DNA from 3 places in the Pseudomonas sp. FP2338 genome. Region 2 is predicted to be linked to each of the others. Evidence: predicted binding sites of a transcription regulator. Region 2 holds the regulator's gene; each other region holds the start of a gene.

Region 1 (5,664 bases), 2.1 Mb from region 2:
ACGGTGTGTGCCAGCCACAAAACAACCGCTTGATGCTGATGCTCAAGGGGTCGCTGCAGTTGGGCCTGGCGCCCCGCCTGGAGGTGAATTTCGACCTGATGCCGGTGGATTTCCTGGCCCGTTTCATTGCGTTCCACTGCGGCCAATTCGTGGCACGGCGAAACGTCTTCAACCTGCATAACCCGCAGCCCTTGAGCTGGGACCACTACCTGGATGCATTCAGCCAGGCCGGCCATCTTTTCGAACGGGTGAGCGTCGCGCAGTGGCAAAAGGTGTTGCAAACGGTAGGGCCCGATAACGCGCTGTTTGGCGTGCTGGGTTTTTACCTGGATGACCTCGCGGAAGACATCAGCGACGTCTCGATGATTTGTCACGACAACGCACGCGCGGGTGTGGCAGCGATGGGCGAAGAGTACCCGCGCAAAGACCCTGCACTGCTGCGCAAAGGCTGCGACCACCTCATGGCCATTGGCTTTCTCTGAACTGCTTAAAGGACTCCTTATGAAACCGCTGCAACCCGATACATTAATCCGTAACCCGAATGGCGCGCCGTTGGTAGCGTCTGTTGACGTCGCATGCGATGCCGCTCGCCTGTGGAGTGTGGTGGGAAATTTTGCAGGCTTTGATGCCTTCATTCCGGCCCTGTCGCACATCGAAATGACGGGAACCGGTGTGGGCGCATTGCGGCGTAAATTTTTCCACGATGGGCACCACGTCGTTGAGCAACTCAATAGTTGGGACGACGAATCGATGTGCATGACCTGGACCACCCTCTACAACACCTTGGGTGTTGCCCGGCTTTGGGCCTCCATGCGTGTAGAGGCACTTGACGCGCAACGTTCCAGGGCGACCTGGACGCTGATTGGCGAGCCGGTCGATATGCCGCAGGCGGAGTTTGAACAGTTTGTGCAGGCTTTCGCCGACAGCGCGTTGGGGCATGTGCGCCGGATGCTCGGTTGATCAGCCGGCGCGAGGAACCTCGCGCCAGCTGAGACCGATCAGATCTTGAAGCTGTCGACCAGTTGCTTCAATCGACTGGCCTGCTGCGACAGCGCATCACAGTCCTTGAGCGTCTCGTTGAGGTTGGCGACGCCTTGCTGGTTGAGCAAGTTGATCTGGTTGATATCAACGTTGAGGGTTTCAACCACGGCGGTCTGCTCTTCGGTAGCGGCCGCAACCGATTGGTTCATGCCATCGATCTCGACGATGCGCTGCGTCACGCTGACCAGGCGCTCACCCGCCTGGTTGGCCACTTCAACGCTTTCTTCGCTGGAGACCTGGCTGGCGTTCATAGTGGTCACGGCTTCACGCGAGCCCACTTGCAGCGAAGTGATCATCTTGTGAATCTCTTCGGCCGATTCCTGGGTCCGGTGCGCCAGGTTACGCACTTCGTCGGCCACCACGGCAAACCCGCGCCCGGCTTCACCGGCACGCGCAGCCTCGATCGCCGCATTGAGCGCGAGCAAGTTGGTTTGCTGAGAGATGCCTTTGATCACATCCAGGATGTGCCCAATGTTATCGGTGCTGGCGTTGAGGGTTTCGATCTGCGTGCAGGACAAGCTGATCTTCTGCGACAGTTCCGACATGGCCAGGATGGTTTGCTCCACCACCTTGCGCCCGTCGTCCGCTTGCTCACTGGCACCGCTGGCATGCTGCGATGCATCGGCGGCGTTGCGGGCGATTTCCTGGGTGGCGGCGCCCAGCTCGTTGATGGCGGCAGCCACGCTGTTGGTGCGCGCGCTTTGCTCGTCCGAGCCGATGATCGAGGCGTTTGACGAGGCCATGACGCGCTGGGACAGGTCATGGACCTGGCGCGTGGCTGAAGACACTTCGGAGATAGAGGCGTGGATACGTTCGACAAACTGGTTGAACGCACTGCCCACTTCGCCGAACTCGTCCTTGCTGGTTACGTCCAGGCGGCGCGTCAAATCGCCTTCGCCCTGGGCGATGTCCTGCATGGCCACGCCCATGGTGGTCAGCGGGCGCAACAGCACTTGAATCAGCAGGCTGAGCAGCACGGCGATCGCTACCACGGCGATCAACATGGCGATCAGTGCCGATGTACGGAATTTACTGAGCGGTGCGTAGGCTTTGTCTTTGTCGATCGACAGGCCGATGTACCAATCCGCCCCCGGCAAACCACTGATCGGGGTGAATGACAAAATACGGTCCTGGCCGTTGAGCACAACGTCCTGGCTGACCTTCTCGATACGCAGGCTGGTGCCTGGGTAGATGTCCTTGAGGTTCTTCATCACCTGGTCCTGATCGGGACTGACGATGACCTGGCCGTCGGCGCTGACCAGGAACGCATGGCCAATACCGCCGAAATCCACCGAGTTGATGATCTTCACCAGGGTTTGCAAACTCAGGTCACCGCCCACTACACCGAGCAGTTCGCCGTTCTTTTTGACCGGCAGGGCAATGGTCACGATTTGCCCGCCAACGGCCGCCATATAAGGCGGAGTCAGCATGGTTTTATCGGCGGCGACCGCTTGCTTGTACCAGGGGCGCTGACGAGGGTCGTAATCGTCGGGCATCTTGGCGTCAGGGCGCTGGGTGAATACGCCGTTGGTTTGGCCGACATAGGTGAACTGGAAGTTCGAGGTGAGCGCAGGCTGGTCGACCAGCCCTGGCAGGTCGGCACCGCTGCCCTGATGAGCAACGTTTTGCGCCAGGCTTTCCAGGACCAGGATGCGGCCACTGAGCCAGTTCTGCACGCTGCTGGCCGTGAGCTCGCCCGATTGCTGGATAGACGACTCAAGGTTTTGTTTGATGGTGCTGCGCTGCAGGTAATCGTTGTAGAGGGTAAATAGCGCGAAGGCCAGAACCACGACGCCTGATGCGGCCAGTAGAATTTTATGACTGAACTTGAGATTCATTTCATCGACTTCTTTTGCCAAAGGGGGGTGAGCGTGCCGAGTGGAACATTCCATGTAACGGGATAGGCCGGCTCTTCGGCCGCTCTATTTCGGTGCACGCATGGCTCATCAGGCTTTCGGCCACTCCAGGAGAAATCTTAGGAATTTGTGAGAAGCATCCTTATTTTGAGTGGGAAACCGACCAGTGGTAGAGGCTCAGTGTTCGGCGTTGCAAAATTTTTCTGCCTCCCAGACAATGCGACTAATTATCATTTGTGACGCTTGGCCAGGCCTGCCTGAATGCCCTCTACTGACTACATTGCGTGCGAACGTGTTGTACACACGCTTTACAGCACCCACCACAACTGGCTCAACACCTGGCTGCGCAGTCGCTTGGGCAATGCCGCCGATGCTGCGGACCTGGCGCAGGACACGTTCGTACGCCTGCTGCAAAAAACCGAACGCTTTGAGCTCAAGGCGCCGCGTGCATTTTTGCGCACCATCGCCCGGGGACTGGTGATTGATCACTGGCGCCGCGAAGAAATCCAACGGGCCTACCTGGAGTCCATCGCAAACTTGCCACAAGCGCTGGCACCCAGCGCCGAAGCGCGTGCGTTGGTGGTGGAGCTTCTGGAGGAAGTCGCCCGCCTATTGGACGGATTGAAGCCCAAGGTGCGTAAAGCGTTTTTACTGGCTCAGTGCGATGGGCTGGCTCACCAGCAGATCGCAGAGCAGATGGGCGTGTCGTTGCGCTCGGTGGAGCGGTACATCGCTGAAGGGCTGTATCACTGTTATGTCCTGCGCTATGAAACTTGACGCCAATGGATAACGCCGCGCGCTCCGGGCCGGATCCCCAAGTGGTCAAACAGGCGATCAGTTGGGCAATGCGCCTGCGTAACAACCGTGCGAATGCGCGCTTGCATGCGCAATGTGAACATTGGCGTGAAGCTCACGATGACCATGAATTGGCGTGGCAACGGGTGCAGGCGCTGCAACGGGAATTGAACAGCCAGATGGCGGCGATTCCAGGGGCGCATGTAGCACTGGAAAACGTCGCACAAGGCTTGGGCCGACGACGGGCACTGAAGGTGTTGTCGGGTGTGGTGTTGGTGGGTTCGGCGGCGTGGGTAAGCCGGGACATGACCGGCTGGCAGCGCTGGACGTCCGATTTCGCAACCGCCACCGGCGAGCGGCGCAGCATGCACTTACCGGACGGCACGCGCCTGCAACTCAACACCGACAGTGCGGTGAACCTCACCTTCAATGCGCAGCAGCGCCTGATCACGTTGGTGCGCGGGGAAATCCTGGTGACCTGCGGTTCGCCATCTTCAGCGCCTTTGCTGGTACACACTCGCCACGGCTTGCTCGAAGGCATCGATGGGCGTTTTACCGTGCGCCAAGACAGCGAGTGCACGCGCTTGAGCGTGGTCAGCGGCAATGTGGCTATCCATTCACCGCCTACGGCCGATGGCCTGGCGACTCAAGTGCACACAGGGGAAACCTATCTGATCAACCAGGCGCACGCCACGTTATCAACGCCGCTGACTATGGACATGGGCGCCTGGGCCGATGGGCTGATTATGACGCGGGACATGCGCCTGGCCGACTTTGTATCGGAAGTGGGGCGCTACCGCCCGGGTTATCTGGGCTGTGCTGCAGAGATCGGCGACTTGCGGCTGTCAGGGGTTTTCCGCCTGGAAGACACCGACAAGTTGCTGGCGATAGTTGCGCAGACGCTGCCCGTTCAAGTGCGCTATCGCACGCGTTGGTGGGTGAGCCTGGAACGCCAGGCCTGACTTTTTTGTGTTTTTTTGGCGGCTTTTTTCCGTGAGCCCGGCTTAGACAGTAAGCCTCTTTATCTGCCTTACCGGCCTCTACGGACCTTGATCATGACTGTGCGTTTTCTCAACGATTCACCAGACTCCTCCTACCCCCTTTTGGCCAAGGCCATACGCGTAGCGTTACTGTCGACGGCAGTGGGCATGGGCGCGGTTCCGCTGGTTGGCATGGCTGCGCAAGCGGGCAGCGAACACATTCATCAACGCTATGACATCCCTGCCGGCCCGCTGAGCGACGCGCTCAATCAGTTCGCCCGTCAGGCAGGCATTACGCTTGCCAGCACCCCAGCGCAGACACAGGGCCTGGAGTCGCCAGGGCTGCACGGTGAATATTGCGCTGAGCAGGGCCTGAATTATTTGCTCAATGGCTCGGGGTTGCAGGCCGCCTCACAGAATGGTGCCAGCTTCGTCCTGCAGCCGCTGCCGCAAAGCAGCACGCTGACGTTACCCACCACCGACATCAAAGGCTTCGCCCTGGGTAATGCGCTGGGCAGCATGGATGGCTACAACGCGACGCACAGTCAGATCGCCACCAAGACCAGTACGGCGCTGCTGGAAACCTCACAAACCGTCTCCGTCGTCACACGTGAACAGATGGATGACCAGGGCTCTCAGACCGTGGCCCAGGCCATGCGTTACACCCCTGGCGTGCTGACCAACCCCTATGGCGCAACCCACCGCTATGACTACGTGGCGATGCGTGGCTTTAACGATGGCTCAGTCGATAACATCTACCTGGATGGCTTGAAGTCCATGGGGGACAGCGGTACTTACAGCACCATGCAGGTGGACCCGTACTTTCTTGAACGCGTGGACATTCTGAAGGGGCCATCTTCTGTGCTGTACGGGCGCAGCTCGCCTGGAGGTCTGGTTGCACTGACCAGCAAGAAGCCGTTGTATGAGCCCTACCATCAAGTCCAAGCGACAATCGGCAGTAACGGGCAACGCGGGATGGGTTTTGACCTCAG
Region 2 (5,664 bases):
CCCGGTGATTCTGCTGGTGGCAGGCCCGGTTCGAGCGATGTTGTCGCGGTTTGGTCGCCTGGCAGTTCCGAATTTGCACGTTTTGGCTTATCAGGAAATTCCTGACAATAAGCAAGTGACTATCGTCGCGACAGTAGGGCCCAACGGCTGAGGTAGTGGGTTATGCAAGTTAAGCGTTTTTTCGCCGCCGATATGCGTCAGGCCATGAAACTGGTACGTGATGAGCTGGGCGCCGATGCCGCGATTATTGGAAACCGTCGCATTGCCGGCGGTGTCGAGCTGACGGCTGCCCTGGATTACACCCCATCGGCGCTGGCGCCGCGCGTGCCGAACATGGAACTCGAAGACGAGCTGCGCAAAACCGCTTCGCGCATTGTCTCGGCCCAGGCTGAATTGAGCATGCGTGGCGACAGCGATGCCAGCACCAATCGCCAATTGTTCGCCGGCTTGCCGCTGACCGCCGCCGAGCCGTTGGTAGAACCGACCTTCAAAGAACCGCCGCGCCCTGCAGCGCCAGCCCCGGCCGCCGCTGTCGACCAGCGCGCGCTCGACTCGATGCGTTTTGAACTCAATGGCCTGCGTGAGCTGCTCGAAGTGCAGCTGGGCTCGTTGGCGTGGACGCAGCTGCAAGGCAGCAAACCGCAACAGGCCAACCTGTGGCGCCGCCTGCAACGCATCGGCCTGTCCGGCCCGTTGTCGCGCGATTTGCTCGCTCTGACGGCTGAAGTCGAAGAACCACGCCAAGCCTGGCGCATGTTGCTGGCGCACTTGGCGCGCATGATCGTCACCCCGGAAATCGAACCGCTGGAAGAGGGCGGCGTGATTGCCATGGTCGGCCCGGCCGGCATGGGCAAGACCACCACCCTGGCCAAACTGGCCGCCCGTTATGTGCTCAAGTACGGCGCGCAGAACATCGCGTTGGTGAGCATGGACAGCTACCGCATCGGCGCCCAGGAGCAGCTCAAGACCCTGGGCCGCATCCTCAATGTGACGGTGACCCACGTCGACCCGGGCCAGTCCCTGGCCAATGCGCTCGACCCGCTGCTGCGCAAGCGCGTGGTGTTGATCGACACGGCCGGCCTGCAAGCCAGCGACCCGGCACTGCGCATGCAGCTCGAAAGCCTGGCCGGGCGTGGCATCAAGTCGAAAAATTACCTGGTGCTTGCAACCACCAGCCAGAAACAGGTTCTTACCGCTGCGTACCATAGTTACAAACGCTGCGGCCTGGCCGGTTGCATCCTCACCAAGCTCGACGAAACGGCGAGCCTGGGCGAGGTGTTGAGCCTGGCGATCAGTCATGAGTTACCGGTTGCTTACCTGACCGACGGGCCGCGGATCCCGGATGATTTACATCTGCCGCGCCGTCATCAGTTGGTCAGCCGTGCTGTCAGCGTGCAAATGCAAGAAGAGCCTAGCGAGGAAGCGATGGCCGACATGTTCGCCGACCTTTACCACAACCCGGCTAAGCGGGTGGGGTGAGGCAGGATGAACACCGTGAAATGTATCTACATCGATGGTCTGCAAGCGATTCACGCGGCCAAGCCATGTAGCCTGCGTCTAAGCAAGACAAGGTAAAGAAATAAAATGGGCAGCATGCATCCCGTACAGGTGATCGCGGTGACCGGCGGCAAAGGTGGCGTCGGGAAAACTAACGTGTCAGTGAATTTGTCCCTGGCCCTGGCAGAGCTTGGCCGTCGCGTCATGCTGCTGGATGCTGACCTGGGCCTGGCGAACGTGGACGTTCTGCTGGGGCTGACACCCAAACACACCCTTGCCGATGTGATCGAAGGCCGTTGTGAGCTGCGCGATGTGCTGCTGCAAGGCCCCGGTGGCATTCGCATCGTGCCGGCCGCCTCAGGCACCCAGAGCATGGTGCATCTGAGCCCGGCGCAGCATGCCGGCCTGATCCAGGCGTTCAGCGATATCGGCGACAACCTCGACGTGCTGGTGATCGACACCGCCGCCGGCATCGGCGAGTCGGTGGTCAGCTTCGTGCGCGCAGCGCAAGAAGTGCTGCTGGTGGTGTGCGATGAACCCACCTCCATCACCGACGCCTATGCCCTGATCAAGCTGCTGAACCGTGACTACGGCATGAACCGCTTCCGCGTGCTGGCCAACATGGCCCAAAGCCCGCAGGAAGGGCGGAATCTGTTCGCCAAGTTGACCAAGGTCACGGATCGCTTTCTCGATGTCGCCTTACAATACGTGGGCGCAGTTCCCTATGACGAGTGTGTGCGCAAGGCTGTGCAAAAGCAGCGTGCAGTCTATGAAGCGTTCCCTCGTTCGAAGTGCGCACTGGCGTTCAAGGCTATTGCCCAGAAGGTCGATACTTGGCCGTTGCCTGCCAACCCTCGGGGGCATCTGGAGTTTTTCGTCGAGCGATTGGTGCATCAGACGAGCGCAGGACCGGTGCTATGACATCCAGCGGCTACAACCTTTACAAAAAGTCGGCACGTGACAGCCAGGGCGAACTGATCGAGCGCTATGCGCCCTTGGTCAAGCGCATTGCCTATCACTTGCTGGCACGCCTGCCTGCCAGTGTGCAGGTTGAGGACTTGATCCAGGCCGGCATGATCGGCCTGCTCGAAGTGTCGACCAAATACGACGCGAGCAAGGGCGCGAGTTTCGAGACGTATGCGGGTATCCGCATTCGAGGGGCGATGCTCGATGAAGTGCGTAAAGGGGATTGGGCGCCGCGTTCGGTACACCGCAATACGCGCATGGTCAGTGACGCAATTCGCGCAATTGAAGCAAAAACCGGTCGTGACGCTAAAGATCACGAAGTTGCGGCCGAACTCCAATTGAGTCTCGACGATTACTACGGGATTTTGAACGATACCTTGGGCAGCCGCCTGTTCAGTTTCGACGACCTTTTGCAGGACGGCGAACACGAAGGGCTGCACGAGGACGGCGCGAGTGCACATCTCGAACCGTCGCGCGACCTGGAAGACGAACGTTTCCAGGGCGCGTTGGCGGAGGCGATTGCCAATTTGCCGGAGCGTGAGCGACTGGTGTTGGCGCTGTACTACGACGAAGAGCTGAACCTCAAGGAAATCGGTGAGGTCCTGGGGGTCAGCGAATCGCGTGTCAGCCAGCTGCATAGCCAGTGCGCAGCCCGCTTGCGGGGGCGATTGGGAGAGTGGCGCGCGCGCTGACAGGCAGTGTGGGGACACTGCAGACGCTACCGCGAAGGCTTCACGCTTTCGCGGGTTCGTGCCGTGGTGCCCTGGGCAGTCCTTTTTGTGTAACGCCTGTTGATTGAAATGGCGCGTCCAGGTGCTGGGCGCGTTTAAGACTGCTTGGAGGTCGAATTGGACAAGAACATGAAAATCCTCATCGTTGATGACTTCTCAACGATGCGGCGGATCATAAAAAACCTGTTGCGTGACCTTGGGTTCACCAACACGGTCGAGGCGGATGACGGCCTGACGGCGATTCCGATCCTCAACAGCGGGAGCATCGACTTTCTGGTAACCGACTGGAACATGCCGGGCATGACCGGCATCGACTTGCTGCGTCACGTGCGCGCCGATGAAAAACTGCGCAGCTTGCCTGTGTTGATGGTGACCGCCGAAGCCAAGCGTGAACAGATCATCGAAGCCGCCCAAGCCGGGGTTAACGGTTACGTGGTCAAGCCATTCACGGCGTTGGCCTTGAAAGAGAAGATCGAAAAAATCTTCGAACGCATCCACGGCTGATATCACCACGGGGGAGCTATGGAGCATAAAGAAACGTCACAGGGCGATTTTGAATCGACCCTGAAAAAACATGCTCACCAGTTGGTCGACAGCCTTGAAAAAGGCCAGTTCGGCGACGCGGTGCAGTTGATCCATGAGCTTAACCAGACCCGTGACCGCGGCCTGTATCAGGAAGTGGGCAAGCTCACACGCGAGCTGCACAGTGCAATCGTCAATTTTCAGATTGACCCGCACATGCCCCAGGCCGAAGAAATCTCGCAGATCACTGACGCCACCGAACGCCTGTCCTATGTGGTCAGGCTGACCGAGGCGGCGGCCAACCGCACCATGGACCTGGTGGAAAACGCCACGCCGTTGGTCAATGGCATGGCCACCGAAGCACAAGCGCTCAGCGTTGACTGGGGCCGCTTCATGCGCCGCGAAGTGGGGGCTGAGGAGTTTCGTGAGTTGGCGCGTCGGGTCGACGCTTTTCTGTCGCGCAGCGAACAGGAAAACCGCACGGTGGCCAGCAACCTCAATGACATTCTGCTGGCCCAGGATTACCAGGACCTCACCGGTCAGGTGATCAAGCGCGTGACCCAACTGGTCACCGAAGTGGAAAGCAACCTGCTCAAATTGGTGCTCATGGCCGGCCAGGTCGACCGTTTTGCCGGCATCGAACATGACCGCGCAGCGATCCTCTCGGAAAAAGATCCACAAAAACATCTCGCCAAGGGTGAAGGTCCGCAGATTCATGCCGATAAACGTGAAGACGTTGTGTCAGGTCAGGATGACGTAGATGACCTGTTATCCAGTTTAGGCTTCTAAGGAGCACCCACATGAGCTTCGGCGCCGATGAAGAAATCCTTCAGGATTTCCTTGTAGAGGCCGGCGAAATTTTAGAGCAACTGTCCGAACAACTGGTCGAGCTGGAAAGCCGACCGGATGATGCGAACCTGCTCAATGCAATTTTTCGCGGTTTTCACACTGTAAAAGGGGGCGCCGGCTTCCTCCAGCTCCATGAGCTGGTGGAGTGCTGTCACATCGCCGAGAACGTGTTCGACATCCTGCGCAAGGGTGAGCGTCACGTCGACTCGGAACTGATGGACGTGATTCTCGAAGCATTGGATGCGGTCAACGGCATGTTCAGCGAGGTGCGCGAACGTGCGCCGATCACGGCCGCCACGCCGGAGCTGTTGGCTGCGCTGGCGCGTCTGGCCGAACCTGCCGATACGTCAGTTGCGCCGGTAGCCGCGCCTGAGCCTGTGTTTGAAGCCGAGCCGGATGTGACCGACAGCGAGTTCGAACAGCTGCTCAACTCCCTGAGCGCGGTGAAGGCCGAAGCTGAAGCACCGCAAGCGGCGACTGCGCCTGCCGTGCCGACCAGCGAAGACATTACCGACGCAGAATTCGAATCGCTGCTCGACCAGTTGCACGGTAAAGGCCAGTTCGCGCCGGACGCCGTGGCGCCTGCCGCCGAGCCGGCAGCGCCTGCTGCGCCTGCAAGCACCGACATTACCGACGACGAATTCGAAGCGCTGCTCGACCAACTGCATGGCAAGGGCACGTTTGCCGCCGAAGCCTTGCCGGAAGTCGCCGCCATTGCGGCCGCACCTGCGGCCAGTGCCGCGCCTGCCAGCGTTGAGCCTGGCGCTGATGGCCTGATCTCCGATCACGAATTCGAAGCGCTGCTGGACGAGTTGCACGGCAAGGGCAAGTTCTCCGAAGTGGCCCCGGCCGCCGCGGCGACTGCCACGCCGGTAGCCGCCAAGCCTGCGCCTGCCAAAGCTGCCGCGCCAGTGGCTGCCAAGCCTGCACCGGCACCGGCTGCCGCACCGGCGCGTGCCGCAGCGGCGCCGGTGGCGGAAAAACCTGCCAGTGAAGCCGAAACCACCGTGCGGGTTGATACCGCGCGCCTGGACGACATCATGAACATGGTCGGCGAACTGGTGCTGGTGCGTAACCGCCTGGTGCGCCTGGGCTTGAA
Region 3 (5,664 bases), 1.5 Mb from region 2:
TGGCCGGATTCGACATGCAGGTCGAGGGTGCCGCCCTGGGGGCGTTCCAGCGGCCCGCGTTCGCGCTCGAACACGCAGGCATCCAGCCCGTGACGGTGGAGGGTACGCGCCAAGGTCAGCCCGCCGGGGCCGGCACCGACAATGGCGATACGCAGTGAGCTGGTCATGCAAGATGTCCTCGGCACGGCTGGGCAAGCAGTTGCTCGACCGCCTCAAAGGCTATGGCGCGGCGTGCTTCCCAGTCGCCACGAATCACCAGGGCGGGCTGGTGGTGCTGTTCGATCCAGTCCAGGCTGCCCTGGAAAAACACCCGTCGATCTGCCAGTTCCGGCTGGCAGCGCTGGCCGTCGGCGCTCCATTCCACGTCTTCGGGGGACAGCAGCAGGTGCAGGTCGTAATGGCGGGCCAGCAGCTCGTCATCCAGCCATGCCGGGTAATCACCGAACAGGGTCTGGCTCCAGAGCTTGTTGGTCAGCAGGTTCGTGTCGAGGATCAGCAGGTGAGGCTGCTCGGCGCGCGCAGCGTCTTCCCAGCCCAGTTGGCCACGGGCGATGGCCGGGATGTCCGCCAGGGTGGTGTCGCGCTGGTGATGATCGATGAAATAGCGCACGTATTCACCCACCATCAGCCCACCGAAGCGGGCGTGCAGTTGCGCGGCCAGCCAGCTTTTGCCGCTGGATTCGGGGCCGGCCAGTACCACCACTTTCATGCCTGCAACGCCGGGTCGGCGCGCCATTCACGCCAGCCCTGCACGGCGATCACGGTGAACAGTGCATACAGCGCAGCGGTGAGGTACAGGCCTTTGTAGAGAAACAGGCCGACGAAGATCACGTCTACGACGATCCACAGCGCCCAGCATTGCACGCGTTTTTGTGCCATCCACATTTGCGCCACCAGGCTGAAACCGGTGAGGGCGGCATCCAGCCAGGGTTGCGCGGCATCGGTCCAGTGGGCCATGGCGGCACCGAGCAGCGCGCTGAACACGGCGCCGACGGCGAGGCTGACCATGATCGCGGGCCAGCCCAGGCTTGTGACCTGGCGGCCCTGCTTGACCTCACCGGCGCGGGTCCATTGCCACCAGCCATAGAGTTGCAGGCCGGCGTAGACCACTTGCAGGAGCATGTCGGAGTAGAGTTTTACGTCGAAGAACACCCAGGTGTAGAGCAGCACCATCACCAGGCCGATGGGCCAGCACCAAGGGTTTTGTTTGACCGTCAGCCAGACAGCGATCACCCCCAGGGCGGCGGCGAACAGTTCAAGCCCGGACATGGCGGTTCCTTGGGAGAGTGGGTGAGGGCGGTGATTGTAACCAAGATGATGGGTCGTAGGAACGAGCATGAAAATGCTTTCTGTGGGAGCTGGCTTGCCTGCGATTCAGGCGCCTCGGTGTATCAGGAACACCGAGTTGATGCCATCGCAGGCAAGCCAGCTCCCACACAAGCCAGCTCCCACACAAGTCCAGCTCCGGCCTCAGATCTTGAACTGGCGCAACAGCCCCTCAAGCTGCTCACTCAACCCGCGCAAATGTGCACTCGCCACGCTGGACTGCTCCGCCGCCAGCGCGGTGCTGTGGGACAAACCCGCCGCCTGGGTGACGTTCTGGTTGATGTCCTCCACCACATGCGCCTGTTGCAAGGTCGCGCTGGCGATCGAGGCATTCAGCCCGTTGAGGTTGCGCAACGCCTGGCCGATGGCGGTGAGGCTCGCCCCCGCCTGGCCAGCTTGTTCGATGGTCAATTGCGAGGCGCTGTGGCTGTCGCTGATCACTTTGACCGCCGCTTCCGAATGGCCTTGCAGGCGCTCGATCATCACCTGGATTTCGGCGGTGGATTTTTGCGTGCGCTGGGCCAGCAGCCGCACTTCATCGGCGACCACGGCAAACCCACGGCCTTGCTCACCGGCACGCGCCGCCTCGATGGCGGCATTGAGCGCGAGCAAGTTGGTCTGGTCGGCAATTGAACGGATCACTTCCAGCACGCCACCAATCTGTGTGCTTTCACTGGAGAGCGTGCGGATCACCTCCACGGCCTGGCTGATGGTGCTGGAGAGCTGGTCGATCTGTTGCAGGCTGCCGTCGATATTCACCTGGCCCTGCTGCGCCTGGGCCTGGGCGTCACGCATTTCGCTGGCGGCATGCTCGGCGTTTTTTGCCACGTCCTGCACGCCATAGGTCACTTCATTGATCGCCGTGGCCACCAGCTCCATCTGCTGGGACTGCTGCTGGCTGCGGTCGTGGGCCTGGCTGGCATTGGTGCCCAGCTCCGTGGACGACTGGCCCAGCGCGTTGGCACACGCCTGCAATTGGCCGACCACCTGGCGCAGCTTGGCGGTGAAGCTATTGAAGTGCTGCGACAGTTGAGTGACCTCGTCGCGCCCGTGGGTGTCGAGGGTGCGGGTCAGGTCGCTTTCGCCGCTGGCAATATTGCCCATGGCGTTCACTGCCGCCTGCAGTGGGTGCACGATGCTGCGCGCGATCAGGATCACCAGCAGCGCCATCACCAGCGCAATGCCCAGGCCGATCAGCGAGGCTTTCCAAACCTGGCCGTTGAATTCGGCCTGCACATCATCCACATACACGCCGGACCCGATAATCCAGCCCCACGGCTCGAACAGTTGGATGTACGAGGTTTTCTCCACCGGCGCGTCGGCGCCCGGTTTGGGCCAGCGATAGTTGACGATGCCGGCGCCCTTGGCCTTGGCCAGGAGCACAAATTCATTGAACACCGCAAAACCGTCCGGGTCGCGGATGGCCGAGAGGTTCTTGCCGTCGAGCTTGGGGTTGGCCGCGTGCATGATCATCACGGGCGTCAGGTCGTTGATCCAGAAGTAATCATCGTGGTCGTAGCGCAGCCCACGCACTGTGCTGAGGGCTTGCTGTTGCGCGGCCTCGCGGGTGAGTACGCCGGTTTTTTCAAGGTTCTGATAGTAAGCCAGCACGCCGCTGGCGGTCTGCACCACGTGCTGGGTCTGCTGGCGTTTGGCCTGGTAGAGGTCGTCATGGATCTGCTTGAGCATCAGCAACCCGAGGGTCAGCAGCATCAACACGGCGACTATCAGGATCAGCCAAAGACGGCGGCTGATCGACATGCTGCGCAAACTGTTCATCGTCCTGTCACTCCGTGCTTTTTATAGTTGTGTGCTGCATCGACAATTCCAGCGTGTCTGATAGGCTTTCGGCCAGGAATCTAAAAACCTGAGTACTCCCTGATTTTTCACGAAATTTTTGCGCACGGCTGGTGAAAATCAGCAGCGCATCACGATTGCACGTGGTCAGTGAACATTAAAAAGACAGACAAGGCGTGCCGCAGCGCATGACCTTTGGGGGATACATGGATTTTTGGATCGCCATACAGGCATTGATTCTTGGCGTGGTGGAGGGGCTGACCGAGTTCCTGCCGATCTCCAGCACCGGGCACCAGATCATCGTTGCCGACCTGATCGGCTTCGGCGGCGAACGCTTTGAAGCGTTCAACATCATTATTCAACTGGGCGCGATCCTCGCGGTGGTCTGGGAGTTTCGGCGCAAGATCCTCGACGTGGTGATGGGCTTGCCGACCCAGCCCAAGGCCCAGCGCTTTACCGTCAACCTGATCATCGCGGTGCTGCCGGCGGTGGTGTTGGGGGTGATTTTTGCCGACCTGATCAAGCATTACCTGTTTAACCCGATCACGGTGGCCACCGCGTTGGTGGTGGGCGGGGTGATCATGCTGTGGGCCGAGCGTCGCCAACATGCAGTGCACGCTGAAACGGTGGATGAGATCACCTGGAAAGACGCACTCAAGGTCGGCGCGGCCCAGTGCCTGGCCATGATTCCGGGCACTTCGCGCTCCGGCGCGACCATTATCGGCGGCCTGTTGTTCGGCCTGTCGCGTAAAACCGCCACCGAGTTCTCGTTTTTCCTGGCCATGCCCACCATGGTCGGCGCGGCGGTGTATTCGGGCTACAAATACCGTCACCTGTTCCAGCCCGATGACTTGCCGGTGTTTGCCATCGGCTTTGTCACCTCGTTCATCTTCGCGATGATAGCGGTCAAGGCGTTGCTCAAGTTCATCGCCAGCCACAGTTACGCGGCGTTTGCCTGGTATCGGATCGCGTTCGGCCTGGTGATCCTGGCCACCTGGCAGTTTGGCTGGATCGACTGGACGGCGGTCAAGCCATGAGCATTCAATACCCGCGCCTGAAGGCGCTGATTTTTGTGTTGTTGTGCGCCGCGCCGCTGATCGGCTCGGCGCTGCTGTGGTATCGCGGCGAAACGCTGATTCCGCTGGCCGCCTATGGCGTGGTCAGCGTGGTGGCGTTTGTCCTGTACTGGGGCGACAAACGCAAGGCCCAGGCCGAAGGCCCGCGCGTGCGCGAAAATATCCTGCATGCCGTGGAACTGGCCGGTGGTTGGCCGGGGGCGTTGATTGCCCAACAGGTGTTTCGCCACAAGACGCGCAAGGTGTCGTATCAGGTGCTGTTCTGGGTGATTGTGTTGCTGCACCAAGTGTTCTGGCTGGACCAGTTATTCCTCGGCGGCACGCTGCTGTCGGTGTTATAGCACTGAGATGCCTGAGAAATTACCTGCTTAATTGTCAGAAGCAGCTTGCCCAGGCAGTTCTGTAAACCAGTAGCGGGTACGCGTTATGCTCCAGGCACTTGAACCCATGGGCACCACACGAATGTCTCTACCCGATTCATTGCTACGCCATTCAGCGACAGCGCTGGCGGCGCTTATTCAACAGCGCACGCTCACTTCCACCGCCGTCGTCAGCTTTTACCTTGCGCGTATCGAGGCGCTCAACCCTTCGGTCAACGCGCTGGTGCAGGTCTGTGCCGATACGGCGTTGGCCGACGCTTGGGCGGTTGATCGTGCTATCGCTCAGGGCGAGTATGGCGGCGTGTTGCAGGGTGTTCCCTTTACGGTCAAGGATGTTTTCGATACTCGTGGGGTGGTGTCGGCAGCGGGCCTGGTTGATCGGGCTCATTATTGTCCGCAGCACGATGCTGTTGCAGTGACGCGCATGAAAGCGGCCGGCGCCATTCTTTTGGGTAAAAGCAACTGCCCGCCGGGCGGTGGCGGTGGGGTGACCGATAACCCGGTCTACGGCGCTACCCGTAACCCCCATGCGTTGTCCTATGGCCCCGGCGGCAGCAGCGGTGGCGAAGCTGCTGCGCTGGCTGCCGGCCTTTCACCGCTGGGGCTGGGCAGCGATTCCGGTGGCAGCTTGCGCATACCCGCGCATTTTTGTGGCGTCAGCACCTTGAAGCCCACCACGGGCCGTGTGCCCAACACCGGAGTTTTCGATCACCCGGGTGGGTTGAGTGATAGCCGCAGCCAGATCGGCCCGATGGCCCGGCATGTCGAAGACCTGGACCTGGTATTCAGGGTGATCGCCGGTGAGGATGGGTACGATTGCGGGGTGATTCCTATGCCGCTGCCGGATGTGCCGCCAAAGGCACTGAATGGTTTGCGCGTCGCCTGGTACAGCGAGGGCGGCATCGAACCGGTGGACGCGTGCACCCAGGCCACACTGCAGGTGGTTGCCGACCTGCTGGCGGGCGCCGGCGCCATAGTCCGTTCGGCGTTCCCTTCAGTACTGCGCAGTGCCCGTGATATTACCGAGCGCTACTGGTCAATGAGCAAAGGCACCGGGGCACAGGCGATACAGTTGCTCTCGGATT

What was found. Region 2 encodes FliA, which starts transcription of late flagellar genes. Its sites were predicted from a motif close to CTAAAGTTTNNNNNNNNNNNGCCGNTAA; they were not measured.
Region 1: the regulator FliA is predicted to act here: its motif matches at 2,993-3,020, upstream of PSH96_RS00630 (methyl-accepting chemotaxis protein).
Region 3: the regulator FliA is predicted to act here: its motif matches at 3,171-3,198, upstream of PSH96_RS13615 (methyl-accepting chemotaxis protein).

Annotation. Positions count from the first base shown of each region.
Region 1 is NZ_CP117436.1:127,766-133,429, reverse strand. It holds gene PSH96_RS00640 (amino acid adenylation domain-containing protein) at 1-482, shown strand, start outside; gene PSH96_RS00635 (SRPBCC family protein) at 502-960, shown strand; gene PSH96_RS00630 (methyl-accepting chemotaxis protein) at 999-2,879, opposite strand; gene PSH96_RS00625 (sigma-70 family RNA polymerase sigma factor) at 3,159-3,674, shown strand; gene PSH96_RS00620 (FecR domain-containing protein) at 3,680-4,654, shown strand; gene PSH96_RS00615 (TonB-dependent siderophore receptor) at 4,748-5,664, shown strand, end outside.
Region 2 is NZ_CP117436.1:4,500,759-4,506,422, reverse strand. It holds gene flhA (flagellar biosynthesis protein FlhA) at 1-151, shown strand, start outside; gene flhF (flagellar biosynthesis protein FlhF) at 163-1,479, shown strand; gene fleN (flagellar synthesis regulator FleN) at 1,585-2,418, shown strand; gene fliA (RNA polymerase sigma factor FliA) at 2,415-3,155, shown strand; gene PSH96_RS20280 (chemotaxis response regulator CheY) at 3,324-3,698, shown strand; gene PSH96_RS20275 (protein phosphatase CheZ) at 3,717-4,505, shown strand; gene PSH96_RS20270 (chemotaxis protein CheA) at 4,517-5,664, shown strand, end outside.
Region 3 is NZ_CP117436.1:3,008,945-3,014,608, forward strand. It holds gene PSH96_RS13600 (NAD(P)/FAD-dependent oxidoreductase) at 1-167, opposite strand, end outside; gene PSH96_RS13605 (AAA family ATPase) at 164-709, opposite strand; gene pnuC (nicotinamide riboside transporter PnuC) at 706-1,269, opposite strand; gene PSH96_RS13615 (methyl-accepting chemotaxis protein) at 1,471-3,105, opposite strand; gene PSH96_RS13620 (undecaprenyl-diphosphate phosphatase) at 3,330-4,160, shown strand; gene PSH96_RS13625 (DUF1294 domain-containing protein) at 4,157-4,540, shown strand; gene PSH96_RS13630 (amidase) at 4,662-5,664, shown strand, end outside.